One region of the Pseudomonas cavernicola genome, then DNA from elsewhere that is predicted to be linked to it. Evidence: riboswitches for the same ligand, from Rfam matches in the RefSeq annotation. Region 1 holds a riboswitch; each other region holds the start of a gene.
What was found. A riboswitch is a leader RNA that binds a small molecule or an ion and turns the genes downstream of it on or off. The one in region 1 is predicted to bind cobalamin.
Positions count from the first base shown of each region.

Region 2: linked by a shared signal. The riboswitch ahead of D3879_RS02195 (TonB-dependent receptor domain-containing protein) and the one ahead of cobW (cobalamin biosynthesis protein CobW) in region 1 are both predicted to bind cobalamin.
Region 3: linked by a shared signal. The riboswitch ahead of cobO (cob(I)yrinic acid a,c-diamide adenosyltransferase) and the one ahead of cobW (cobalamin biosynthesis protein CobW) in region 1 are both predicted to bind cobalamin.

Region 1 covers NZ_QYUR01000002.1:1,132,683-1,137,098, reverse strand. Annotated here, with positions in the region: gene bufA2 (BufA2 family periplasmic bufferin-type metallophore) at 1-197, opposite strand, end outside; gene cobM (precorrin-4 C(11)-methyltransferase) at 374-1,132, opposite strand; gene D3879_RS05610 (cobalamin biosynthesis protein) at 1,162-1,572, opposite strand; gene D3879_RS05605 (CbtA family protein) at 1,670-2,377, opposite strand; gene D3879_RS05600 (CbtB domain-containing protein) at 2,388-2,573, opposite strand; cobalamin riboswitch at 2,684-2,929, opposite strand; cobalamin riboswitch at 3,050-3,263, shown strand; gene cobW (cobalamin biosynthesis protein CobW) at 3,384-4,416, shown strand, end outside.
Region 2 covers NZ_QYUR01000002.1:409,195-413,610, forward strand. Annotated here, with positions in the region: gene dxs (1-deoxy-D-xylulose-5-phosphate synthase) at 1-1,070, shown strand, start outside; cobalamin riboswitch at 1,324-1,552, shown strand; gene D3879_RS02195 (TonB-dependent receptor domain-containing protein) at 1,667-3,580, shown strand; gene D3879_RS02200 (IS110 family RNA-guided transposase) at 4,152-4,416, shown strand, end outside.
Region 3 covers NZ_QYUR01000002.1:2,559,104-2,563,519, forward strand. Annotated here, with positions in the region: gene cbiB (adenosylcobinamide-phosphate synthase CbiB) at 1-867, opposite strand, end outside; gene bluB (5,6-dimethylbenzimidazole synthase) at 864-1,544, opposite strand; gene D3879_RS12180 (cobyrinic acid a,c-diamide synthase CobB) at 1,558-2,862, opposite strand; gene cobO (cob(I)yrinic acid a,c-diamide adenosyltransferase) at 2,873-3,484, opposite strand; cobalamin riboswitch at 3,775-4,033, opposite strand.

The DNA of each region.
Region 1 (4,416 bases):
CCTTGTCCCTTGCAGGAGCCCTGCCCTTTGCAGGCGTTTTTCGTGGTCTTGCAGTCATTTTTCCCTTTGCAGGCGTTGACGCCGTAACAGTGCACCGACTGGGCTTCCTCGGCGAAGGATTGGGTCGGGATGCTGGCGAACAGTCCAGCGGCCGCCAGGGCCAGGGCGGCGCCAGCAGCGGCAGTCTTGATGGTCATCTTGTTATCCTCATGTGATGGGGGACGTCGGCCGTGGACGGCTGGATCAGGCCCGACACATTGATAGAGTGAAGACAGTTTCTGGCGTTACAGCCAGACGAAAATAATCCCTATGCCTGCGTTTGCGCGCATTGGAAAAATGCAAAACCTAAAGAGCCTCAGCCCTTTATCTGCCGTCAGGCCTTGTCCGCCGGCCGATAAAGGTGCTCGTGACCTTCGCGGTAAAGATTCGAGTCAGCGAAGTCCTCGGCCGCCAGCACCCGGCCGACCAGGATCAACGCCGTGCGCTGAAAACCTTTGGCCTGCACCTTGGGCTGGATGTCGGCCAGGGTGCCGCTGACCCAGTCCTGATCCGGCCAGCTGGCACGGTGAATCACCGCCACCGGGCAGTCGGCGCCATAGTGCGGCAGCAGCTCGGCGACGATCTTGTGCAAATGGCTGATGCCCAGGTGAATCGCCATGGTCGCGCCATGGCGCGCCAAGTCCGGCAACTGTTCACCGGCCGGCATCGCGGTTTTGCTCGCGTAGCGGGTGAGGATCAGAGTTTGCGAGATCCCCGGCAGGGTCAGCTCGCTTTCCAGCAGCGCCGCACAGGCGGCGGTGGCAGTGACGCCCGGGATGATCTCGAACGGAATCTGCAGTTTGCGCAGCAGGCGAATCTGCTCGCCGATCGCGCCATACAGCGACGGGTCGCCGGAGTGCACGCGGGCGATATCCTGGCCCTGCTCATGCGCCGTTTTGATCAGCGCGATGATTTCCTCCAGATGCAGTTCGGCGGTATTCACCACCAGCCCCGCGCGATGGCCTTCGAGCACCGCCTCGGGCACCAGCGAACCGGCATAGAGAATCACCGGACACGAACGGATCAAGCGCTGACCCTTGACCGTGATCAGTTCCGGATCGCCTGGGCCGGCGCCGATGAAATAGACCGTCATGGGTCTCTCCTGAATCGTGAAGTAAGCACTTATGCGCGCCGAACGCTGGCCAGGGCGAAGCTGGCGCTGGCATTGCTGTGTTTGCTGATCAACAGTTCGGCCCGACTGCCGCTCAACGCCTCAACCTGTGCCAAGGCACAGGCTTCGGCCACCCCGGCGCTGCCGATGGCGCGCAAGGCGATGGCGGAATGTTGCGTCAGCCGGCTGTCGAACGCTGCCAATTGTGCGGCAGAGAAAAACTCCAGCGGCAGCCCCAGCGTTTGCGCCAAGGCCAGCAAGCCAGGCTCGGTGCGCTTCTGCTCGATACTGGCGAGCCCGCTCAAGTCCACCAGGTGCAAACCATAGGCAGGCAGCGTCTGCTCCAGCAGTTCGCGCAGCACGGCTTCCGAACAGCCACGCCGGCAGCCCAGGCCGGCGATATACAGCGGGGCGACCGTCATAGCAGCGGCGCCGCGGCTTGAGCAAAAGCGAAAAACCCGCTGATGGCAACGCCGTCAACGGGTTCGCAGGCAACCGGCCGAGGGCCGGGGCGGTTGGTCACGCCGCGTTCGAACCGGCGAAATGGCGATACAGCCAGGCCGAAAGCAACCCCAGCGCCGACCAGAACAACGCATTGGTAATCAGCGAGGCCCAGATGAACTGGTGCTCCAGGGCCTCTGGCGCCAGGCTCGCATGCACCTCGGGCTGCGGCGCACCGATCACATGCGGCACCAGCAGCAACACCAAACCAACGATGCGCAGCGCCCAATGCCGACCGAAGACGATCAGCGCCAGACCTACCGCCGTAGCCGTGGCGGTACCCACCCACCAGTACTGGCGCAGTGTCAGATCGGCGGCGGCAGTCCCCGGCAATTCCGGCGGCAAGCCCAGCGAAGGCGCCAGGCTGAAGGTCGCGAAACCGCCCAGGCCCCAGAGCAAGCCTTCCCAGCTCCGGCCCGGCGTCCGCAGGCTGTACAGGCCGGCCAGCATCAGCGCGAAGCCCACCGCCACCACCAGATTACCGCCGGTGGTGGACAGCACGCGCTGCCAGCCATCTTCCGGCGCCCAGGCCTCGGCGCTGTGCTCATGGGCGGCAACGCCGGCCTCATGCGTATGTTCGCTGGGCTGTTCGGTGGCCGGTGCACTGTTCTCGTAGGTTTCCCCTTCAAGAATCAGCGGTGCGACCCAAAAACTCTGCAACAGAGTCAGTAAAAGTGCCGCCAACAGCCCGCTGAAGCCGGCCGTCTGAGCGATGCGCTTGATCATGGCAAGCCTCTCAGTGGCACGGGAATGCGGAGCTGTGTCGGGTATCGTGCGCCGCGTTGTGTACGGCATCGATCTGCGAGAAGCCGGCAAAATAGACCAGCAGTGCGCCCAACAGGCCGGCACCGATGGCCAGGATCAGGCGTTGCGATAGCGAGGCGCTGGCCTCGACAGAATGTGTCAGGGTGCTAGTGGACATGACCGTTCCCTCTGAACTGGAAATGAAAACGTAGCAGAAGGGAACGCACGAGGAGTCGACTGCGAATGCACTCGAGCTTCCGGCTTGCGCCCGCCCACCGCGGGTTTGCCAAACTGTAATGATTTCAGGCCGGTCTCCGGGCTTGCGATGACTGCTGGATGCGAACATCCACAGTGTTGTGGGATTCACCTTCCCATGCCCAAGAGCCTGTTAATGACTCGTAGCACAGTGGTTTTTCGATCCCACCATTCGCTTACCGTTGCGGGGGCAGCGTCGGACTAGCCCCAAGGGGCGCACCGACTTCCCGTTTCACCTTGCGCACGACCGCGCAAGACACCTGAAACAGCCTTTCTAGAACATCACGAACACCGGTAGAGCGTCAACTTCGGCGCACCGCTGCATGCAGTAGGCCTGGGGATAGCTCCCCATAGGCGCTTGTTTCCCACAACCTGAATTGACCCATCTCCACGCACTGCGTAGCCTTGCCGCTTCGAGGTTCTCTGGGCAGAGCTTGCTAGCGCCAGAGCTAAGAGGGAACGCGGTTGAACGCCGTGGCTGCCCCCGCAACTGTAAGCGACTTGATCTCTTCCAATGCCACTGCTGTACGCGGGAAGGCGAAGAGAGGGGCCCCTGATTAGGAGAGCGGGCCAGGTCGTGAGCCAGGAGACCTGCCTTCGAGCTGCTTTTTACGACAACCGGGCGGGGTGATCCGGTGGCGAACTCGCAATGCGGGCCCTGGTGCTCCGCTACGCTCGTCCCGCATGCCCGCCGATCCGATTTCGCTTCGATCTGAACAGGGCTGCGCGACGCATGAAAACCTTGGCCAAACTTCCCGTCACCATCGTTACCGGCTTTCTCGGCGCCGGTAAAACCACCCTGCTGCGACACATGCTCAACAACGCCGAAGGGCGACGCATCGCGGTGATCGTCAACGAGTTCGGCGAACTCGGCATCGACGGCGAAATCCTCAAGCAATGCTCGATCGGCTGCAGTGAAGAAGAAGCCGTCGGCCGGGTGTTCGAGCTGGCCAACGGCTGCCTGTGCTGCACCGTGCAGGAAGAGTTCTTCCCGGTCATGCGTGAACTGGTGGCGCGGCGTGGCGACCTCGACCAGATTCTCATCGAGACCTCCGGCCTGGCGTTGCCCAAACCACTGGTGCAAGCCTTCAATTGGCCGGAAATCCGCAACGCCTGCACCGTCGACGCGGTCATCACCGTGGTCGACAGCCCAGCCGTGGCCGCCGGCACCTTCGCCGCCTTCCCGGATCAGGTCGACGCCCAGCGCCGTGAAGACCCGAACCTCGACCACGAATCGCCGCTGCACGAGTTGTTCGCCGACCAACTGGCCAGCGCCGACCTGGTCATCCTCAACAAAGCCGACCTGCTCAGCCCTGAAGCGCTGGCCGCCGTCCGTGCAGAAGTGGCGGAAGAATTGCCGGCGGCGGTGAAAGTCATCGAAGCGCGCGGTGGCGAGCTGCCGATCTCGATCCTGCTGGGCTTGAATTCGGAAACCGAGCTGCACATCGACGGCCGCAAGACCCACCACGATCTGGAAGACCACGAAGAGCACGACCACGACGAGTTCGACTCCTTCGCCGTCGAGCTGCCGGAAGTGGAAGAAGCGCTGCTGCTGACCGCCCTCAATGGCCTGGTCGAGCGCCATGGCGTTCTGCGCATCAAGGGCTTCGCGGCGATTCCCGGCAAGCCCATGCGCCTGCTGATCCAAGGGGTCGGCAAGCGTTTCGACAAACATTTCGATCGCGCCTGGCGCACCGATGAAAGCCGCACCAGCCATCTGGTGGTGATCGGCCAGGAGCTAGACCAGGCGCTTATCAGCAACGAGC
Region 2 (4,416 bases), 720 kb from region 1:
TCCTCCATGTGATCACCAAAAAGGGCAAAGGCTTCGCCCCGGCCGAGCTGGACCCGATTGGCTATCACGCGATCACCAAGCTGGAGCCGATTAACGCTCCGGCCAGCGCCGCCCTCTCTGTTCCCAAGCAGGCCGCCGGGCCGAAATACTCCAGCGTGTTCGGCCAGTGGCTGTGCGACATGGCCGAGACGGACCCGCGCCTGACCGGCATCACTCCGGCGATGAAGGAAGGCTCTGATCTGGTGGCCTTCAGCGAGCGCTTCCCGCAGCGCTACTTCGACGTCGCGATTGCCGAGCAACACGCCGTGACCCTCGCCGCCGGCATGGCCTGCGAAGGCGCCAAACCGGTGGTGGCGATCTATTCGACCTTCCTCCAGCGCGGTTATGACCAACTGATTCACGATGTGGCGGTGCAGCACCTCGACGTGCTGTTCGCCATCGACCGCGCCGGTCTGGTCGGTGAAGACGGCCCGACCCACGCCGGCAGCTTCGACCTCTCCTACCTGCGCTGCATCCCCGGCATTCTGGTGATGACCCCGAGCGACGAGAACGAACTGCGCAAGATGCTCACCACCGGTTATCTGTTCCAAGGCCCGGCGGCGGTGCGCTACCCGCGCGGCAGCGGCCCGAACGCAGTGATCGAGCAGGCACTCGAACCACTCGAAATCGGCAAGGGCCTGGTGCGGCGGCAAGGCCAGAAAGTCGCCTTGCTGGTGTTCGGCGTACAGCTGGCCGACGCCCTGGTAGTCGGCGCGAACCTGGATGCCACGGTGGTCGACATGCGCTTCGTCAAACCGCTGGATGAGGCGCTGGTACGCCAATTGGCGGCCAGCCACGAGCTGCTGGTGACCATCGAAGAGAACTCGGTGATGGGCGGTGCCGGTGCGGCCGTCAGCGAATTCCTCGCCCGTGAGAACCTGCTGCAGCCGATCCTGCATCTGGGCCTCCCCGACTATTACGTCGAGCACGCCAAACCGGCGGCCATGCTCGCCGAATGCGGCCTGGATGCCGCCGGCATCGAAGCGTCCGTGCGCACCCGCCTGGCGCAACTTGAAGCTGGCTCACGCTAACCCACCGGGCTTTCGCTTGTGCTGGTGACCACCGCGCATTAAGGTGCGCGGCGTTTTAGCAGGCTGCTGAGAAGCGTAGCGAGCGAAGGACAGGCAAGGCGCAACGCAGCGAAGCGGAGTAACAGCCAAAGGCTGGCCCGCTAGGGTGAGCGCAGCGAGTCAATCAGGCGAAGAGGCGCAGTTTACTGTGCGTAAATGAGCATTCTGAGCCTGCTTTCAACGCAGCATATCCGAGCGCAGTAGTTTCTCAACAGCCTGCGAGTTCCGCCGAGGTGCGCCTGATCCTGTCAGGCCTTAAACGGGAAGCCGGTGCGCTCGTATCACGAGCAATCCCGGCGCTGCCCCCGCAACGGTAATCGATCACAGCCTTTGCGCTGCATGCCAGATCAAGATGCCACTGGGATTTTCCTGGGAAGGCGATCGGGCAGGAAAGTTCGCTTTCGGTCGAGAGCCCGGAGACCGGCCCTGGTGGATGTGACTGGTGTTGCGGAGGGCATCATCGTCAAGCGCAGGCGCCAGCTCATCCCGGCCATTCCACGCCTGCGCTTGTCCCTGCCCTCCTCAAAAGTTTTCTAAGTACTTTTGAGGCTTTATTAATGAAGTTGTCCCGTCTCGCCCTGGCTGCGGTGCTCTTACCGCTGACCAGCCAGGCCGAAGAATTCAGCGAACCTGGCGATGCGCTGAAACTCCCGCCGCTGGTGATCACCTCGGGTCGTGTGGCCGAACCACTGAGCAAAGCCACTGCGGCAACCAGCGTCTTCACGCGCGAAGATATCGACCGCCTGCAACCCAGCTCGATCACCGAACTGCTGACCCGCGTGCCCGGCGTACAAGTCGTGCAGAACGGTGGCCGCGGCAGCACTGCCTCAGTTTTGATCCGCGGCACGGGCAATACGCAGAGCCTGGTGCTGGTGGATGGCCAACGCATTGGCTCGGCATCCGATGGCGGCGCCAGCCTGCAATACCTCAGCATTGAGCAGATCGAGCGCGTCGAAGTGGTACGCGGCTCGCGCTCCGCGCTGTACGGTAGCGATGCCATCGGCGGAGTGATCCAGATTTTCACCCGCCGCGGCGAGCAGGGTCTGCAGCCGCGTCTGCATCTGGGCGCCGGTAGCAACAACACTTGGGAGCGCAGCCTGGGGCTTGCCGGTGGCGATCAGCAGACCCGTTTCAGCCTCAACACCAGCCTCGACGAAACCGCCGGCATCGACCGCACAGGGCCCTCCTTCGACTCCGACGCGGATCACGATGCTTACCGCAACAAGGCGCTGAGCTTCAATCTCAGCCATCAGCTCAATGAACAGCTGGAGACCGGGCTCAGCGTACTGGACCAGCGTGGCCGCAGCGAATTCGACAACCCTTTTGGCCGCTTCGACATGGCCACCTTCCAGAGTTTTCCACAGCAGCCCTCCAGCGACTTCACCCTGAGCGCCGCTTCCGGCTTCGTCGATGCCCAGCTCAGTGATGCCTGGAACAGCCGCCTGGAACTCGGCCACAGCGAAAACCGCCAGCAAAGCCAGGACAAGCTGAGCGACGAACACAACGTGTTCAACACCTACCGCGACTCGGCGAGCTGGCTCAACACCCTCCAGTTGAACGACAGCCACAGCCTGCTGCTCGGCGCCGACTGGTATGAGGACCAACTGCACAGCACCACCGCCTTCGACCAGCAAAGCCGCTGGAACCAGGCCGCGTTCATCCAGCACCGTTTCCAGGGCGAGCTTTTCTCCACCGAACTGGGCCTGCGGCATGACCAAAACCAGCAGTTCGGCAGCCAGAACAGCTGGAACACCGCCGTGACCGTGCCGCTGGCTGACTCCGCTATCGACCTGATCGCCTCCTACAGCGAGGGCTTCCGCGCGCCGACCTTCAACGAGCTGTATTGGCCCAACGACGGCAATGGCTACATCGGCAATCCGGATCTCGAACCCGAGCATTCGCGCAACTACGAGGTGCAGCTGCGTGGTGAGCATTGGGATACGCGCTGGAGCCTGGCGGCCTATCGCAACGAGGTACGCGACCTGATCAGCACCGAGCTCTACGACCCGATCAACTACATCTACCGTGCGGTCAACCTCAACACCGCGCGCCTGCAGGGGCTCGAGCTCAGCCTCGAACGCAATGTGCTGGGTTGGCGCGCCTCGGCCAATGCCAGCCTGCTCGACCCACGCGACACGGAAAGCGGACATACCCTACCGCGCCGAGCTCGCCGTACGCTGAGCCTGGATCTGGACCGCCAGTTCGGCGCCTTCGGTGTCGGCGCCACATGGCAGGCCATCAATTCGAGCTACGACGATGTCGGCAACACCCGACGCATCGCCGGCTATGGCCTACTCGGACTGCGCGGCAGTTGGCAGGCCAGCGACGAAGTAACGCTGGATTTGAAACTGAGCAATGCCCTGGACAAGGATTACAGCCGTGCCCTCTATGCCTATCAGCGGGTGAACTACGCCTACCAGGAAGAAGGTCGAGCGCTACTGTTCGGCTTCACCTGGACACCGAACCTGTAAGCGTAGGTTGGTGCTGAGCGAAGGCGATGCCCAACAACCGGCCTGCAAGGCCGGGCGGTCAAACTCGGGGCCGGTTGTATAGGGAGTCGCAGGGCGACTCCTTGTTGGGCATCGCTGCGCTCAGCGCCAACCTACGGGACAGTCGTTTGCTTGCGATGCTGCGCAAAACTGTAGGTTGGTGCTGAGCCGAAGGCGATGCCCAACAACCGGCCTGCAAGGCCGGGCGGTCAAACTCGGGGCCGGTTGTATAGGGAGTCGCGAGGCGACTCCTTGTTGGGCATCACTGCGTTCAGCGCCAACCTTGTATGTTGTTTTCCGTCAACCGGGTTAGCCTTTCAGGCCCTGCGCTTGACGCAGAGAAGCAGTTACTGGGGAGGCCGTTCCAACCTGGAGGTGAGTTCACACTCAACCTCGTCCGTAGATCGGCCCCCCGCCTCATTGCCCACCGCGTGGAGTATCCGGAAGCCAGCTCATTGAGGTGGACTTCGCATCACAAGGTTGCAGCGGCAAGAAGTGCGAGGTCGGGGAACCGGTAGCTATTGTTGCTCAAATGCCGGGCGAGATGAAAACAATGAGCGTATTTGTCGGTGTGGATGTGGGTGCCAAGACAGTTGTCTTGGCATGGCGAAAGGGTGGTCGCACGCGGGGCAAGCTGGACATCCAGCAAACGCCCGAGGGTCACGCCCAGGCGGTGGAGCGGATTAAAGCGCTAAAAGCCGTCCAAGTCGTGATGGAGGCCACCGGCGTTTACTACTTGGACTTGGCCGTTGCCTTGAGCAAGGCCGGGATCGTCGTGTCTGTCATCAACCCCAAAAGCTTCCACCACTTTGCCCAAC
Region 3 (4,416 bases), 1.4 Mb from region 1:
CGCCGGCCCTTCTCCCAGGCGCGGGCGCTGGTGTAACACTCCGTGGTAAACCGCCGGTCCACCAAGGGCCACACCGAGCGCACCGGCACCTGCAGCCATCACCGGGCCGGCGTTTGGGCTGTCCCAGGTCGGCGCCTGAGTGCGCCAGCAATGCAATGCCAGCCGGGTTTTGCCGAGCAGCGCGTACGTCAGCGCAACCAGCCGGGCGGGGAGGTAATTGAGTACGTCATCGATCCGCGCGGCGGCCCAGCCGAAGCGCTCGAAGCGCGCGTTGCGATAACCCCACATGGCGTCCAGGGTATTGCTCAGGCGGTACAGCACCACGCCCGGCGCGCCGAGCAACACGAACCAGAACAGCGCGGCGTAGACCGCATCGCTGCCGTTCTCCAACACCGATTCGGTGGCGGCACGGGCGACGGCCTCGTGATCCAGCTCGGCGGTCTGCCGGCTGACCATGTAACCGACACGCTTGCGCGCCTCCGGCAGATCATCCTGGCGCAGCGCCCGGGCCACCGGCTCGGCATGCTCGGCCAGGCTCTTCAAGCCGATTGCCGCATACAGCGCCAGCACCTCGACCAGCCAACCGACAGTGGGCAGCAGGCTCAACAGATAGGCCATCAGCGTCAGCGGCAACACCGCCAACACCCAGGCCGTGACCCCATGGCTGCGCCAGCCGCGACCGATGTCTTCATGCCTCATCTGGTTGTGCACATCACCTTCTGCCAAAGGGGGAGCGAATGGCCGGTTGAAGCGTCTTTCAAGTGCATCAGCAAGGCGCCCGAAAGCCACCAGCGGGTGCCAGCTTTTCGGCTCGCCCAACACGGCATCCAGCGCCACACCAGCCACACTCAACAGGGCGATGCTCATGTCCGCTCGCCCCGCTGCCGCTCTTCCCACTGCCGCTCTTCCCACTGATTGTCGAACACCAGTTCGGCCAGCGGCCTCGGCGTGGCCCAACCTTCCTGCTGCAACATCGGCACCGGATAAAACTCCGGCACCGGGCCCAGGCAGAGCACCGCCACCGGTTTCGCCCCAGCCGGCAAGTGGAGCAGCGCGGCCAAGGCCTCGGGGTCAAACAACGACACCCAGCCCATGCCCAGGCCCTCCGCACGAGCAGCGAGCCAGAGGTTCTGAATCGCGCAGGCAACCGAAGCCAGGTCCATTTCCGGCAAGGTGCGGCGGCCAAACACATGCGCCTCGCGGCCTTCCATCAGCGCCATCACCAGCAACTCGGCGCAGTCACGCACACCCTCGACCTTGAGCCGCATGAATTCATCCGAGCGCTGCTGCAATGCCTCGGCCGTGCGCACCCGCTCCTCTTCCACCAAGCCATGAATGGCGCTGCGCAAGCCGGCCTGGGTGATGCGGATAAACCGCCAAGGCTGCATCAACCCGACGCTCGGCGCCTGATGCGCCGCTTCCAGCAAACGCGCCAGCAGCTCGGGCGCAACCTGGCCGCCGCTGAAATGGCGCATGTCGCGGCGCTCAGCAATTGCGCGGTACACCGCCGCGCGCTCGGCTTCGCTGAAAGCGTGCTGGCTCATGCAGTCGACTCGCTCATGGTAAGAACAAGGCCGCAGCCGCCCGGGGATTGGACGGCAGATAGAAGTGAATATAGGAAGCGGTCAGCCGGCCGATCCGGTAAACCGCCTCGGCCGTGCGTTTATAAGTCGGGCAGACACCACGAGCCAACGGCTCCAGGGCACAGTCCAGTTCCGAATAGTGGTAGGTGTGGCCACGCAGGCGCCCTTCCGGCAATTCGATTTCCTGCAGCGCCAGCGCCTTCAGGCGTTTGTGCATCAGCGCCTCGCCAGGCAGCAGGCCGAGCAGCTCGCCGCGCTCACCGTCTTTATCGGTCAGCCCCTTGAGCAGGTAGAGCATGCCGCCGCACTCGGCGTGGATCGGTTTGCCGGCGGCGTGATGGGCATGAATCGCCGAGTTCATCGTCTGGTTCGCCGCCAACTGCTGCAGGTGCAACTCGGGGTAGCCACCAGGCAGATAAAGGCTATCCACCTCGGGGATACCGGCATCCTGCAGCGGCGAAAACTGAATCAGTTCGGCGCCCAGCTCACGCAGCAGATCGAGGTTAGCCTGGTAGAGAAAAGCGAACGAAGTATCCCGCGCGACACCGATGCGCACGCCGGCCAATAACGCTTCGATGGGCTGGCTCTCAAACAGCTCGGGAGCGGCAAAACTCACCGGCGCCGGCAAGCCAACGTCGGCACTCGCGGCCAAGGCATCGGCGGCGGCATCCAGACGGGCATCCAGGTCGGCCAGCTCTTCGGCCTGGACCAAGCCCAGATGCCGGCTCGGCAGTTCGATCGCGGCACTGCGCGGCAAGGCGCCGTACCAGTGGATGTGCTTGGGCAGGCAGTCACGCAGGATCTCGCCATGGCGGATGCTGCCGGTGCGGTTGGCCAGCACCCCGGAGAACGGCAGATCCGCCTGGAACGTTGCCATGCCGTGGGCCATGGCACCGAACGTCTGGGCCATGCCCGAACCATCGATCAGCGCCATTACCGGCACGCCGAAATGCCGCGCCAGGTCGGCGGCGGACGGTGTGCCATCGAACAGGCCCATGACCCCTTCGATCAGAATCAAGTCGGCCTCGCCAGCGGCTTCCCAAAGCAGGCGGCGGCTTTCCACCTCGCCGACCATCCACAGATCCAGCTGATAGACTGGCGCGCCGCTGGCGCGGGCGAGGATCATCGGATCGAGAAAGTCCGGCCCGCACTTGAATACCCGTACCCGTTTGCCCTGGCGCGAATGCAAGCGCGCCAGAGCTGCGGTGACAGTGGTCTTGCCCTGGCCGGAAGCCGGTGCGGCAATCAACAGTGCCGGGCATTGGCGTTCGGCGCTCATACAGAAAACCTCAAAACTCCACCCCTTTCTGCGCCTTCACGCCGGACTTGAACGCATGCTTGAGCATGCCCATTTCGGTCACGGTATCCGCCGCCTCGATCAAGCCGGGTGGCGCACCACGGCCGGTGGCGACCACGTGCTGCAACAGCGGACGACCACCGATATCGGCCAGTACGGTTTCCAGCGACAGATAGCCGTGTTTGAGCGCGATATTCAGCTCATCCAGCACCACCAGGCCGATCTCGGGGTCATTCAACAGCTGCTTGGCAACCGCCCAGGCGGCGACGGCTTTGTCGATATCGCGCTGGCGATCCTGCGTGTCCCAGGTGTAGCCCTCGCCCATCACGTGGTAGCTGACTTCCTCGGGGAAGCGGCGGAAGAACCGCTCTTCGCCGGTACTCGCCGCCCCTTTGATGAACTGCACCACGCCGACCTTCATGCCATGGCCCAACGCACGGGCGACCATGCCGAAGGCCGAGCTGCTTTTGCCTTTGCCATTGCCGGTGTGCACCAGCAACAGACCGTATTCGTCTTGCGCCTGGGCGATCTTTTCATCGACCAGGGCCTTTTTGCGCTCCATCCGAGCCTTGTGGCGGGTATCTCTTTCTGCTGACTCGCTCATCGTTTCACCTCAGAACCTTGCTGCACGTTGAAGGCTGCCAAAAACACTGCTGGAAGCGCGAAAGGGGTGTCGAGACAGACTGGCCAGAAAGAATACCGCCCAGTGTGCGGCGGGAAAATTCTCACCACTGCCGAACAGCTAGGCAGCACTGGCGCCAGAAAGGACTTACTCATCGAGACAGTATCTCCACCACTCTCGCCCACACGACTCGGGCTGGGTAAAGCTCGCGGAGAACAGCAGACGCACAGGCGGCACAGCGCAGCCCACACGCCAGACAACGCCCTCCGCGATGCCGTGGACTGCGACAGGCCGGTCTCCGGGCTTACGAGCGGAACACCTTCGAGATGAGGTGTTCGCAAAACCGCACCTTCCCGTGCAGAGCACAGTGGCTATAAAGCGGCTTCTTGACTCGCCTACCGTTGCGGGGGCAGCGCCGGAATTGTTTGCGGCTGTTGATCATTTACTAATCAACGCGCAGAACGCACCGGCTTCCCTGTTTCACCCCCTCGGCGCTAAGACTGGGGGGGCACCTGAAGCAAGGCAGGCAGGGTAGAGGGTTGGGGATGGAGCGTCAACGCGACCTTAGGGCTGGTGTGGCCAGGCTGCAACTGAACTCTGCAGCGGTGCCGCCAAACTGCGCACTTTGCCCCGCCGGTGGTGACCGCCAAAGACCTTATCCAGCCTTCAGATGCTCCGGCTAGCGCCCCAAGCGGTTGGTTCATTATTCCAAGGAAATATTGAACGAAGCGTCATGCCCGCGCAGGCGGGCATCCAGAAAGGCCGTGGCCTCCTGGGTTATTCACTACGTTCACCCCTCCGAGGCCGCCCTCTGGGCGTTCAACGCACTGCGTGCTTTTGTCCCGCCATCGCGGGAACGACAGTTACTCATTTATCCCGAACCTCCTTAAGTAATTGAATTAACCAAACAGGCC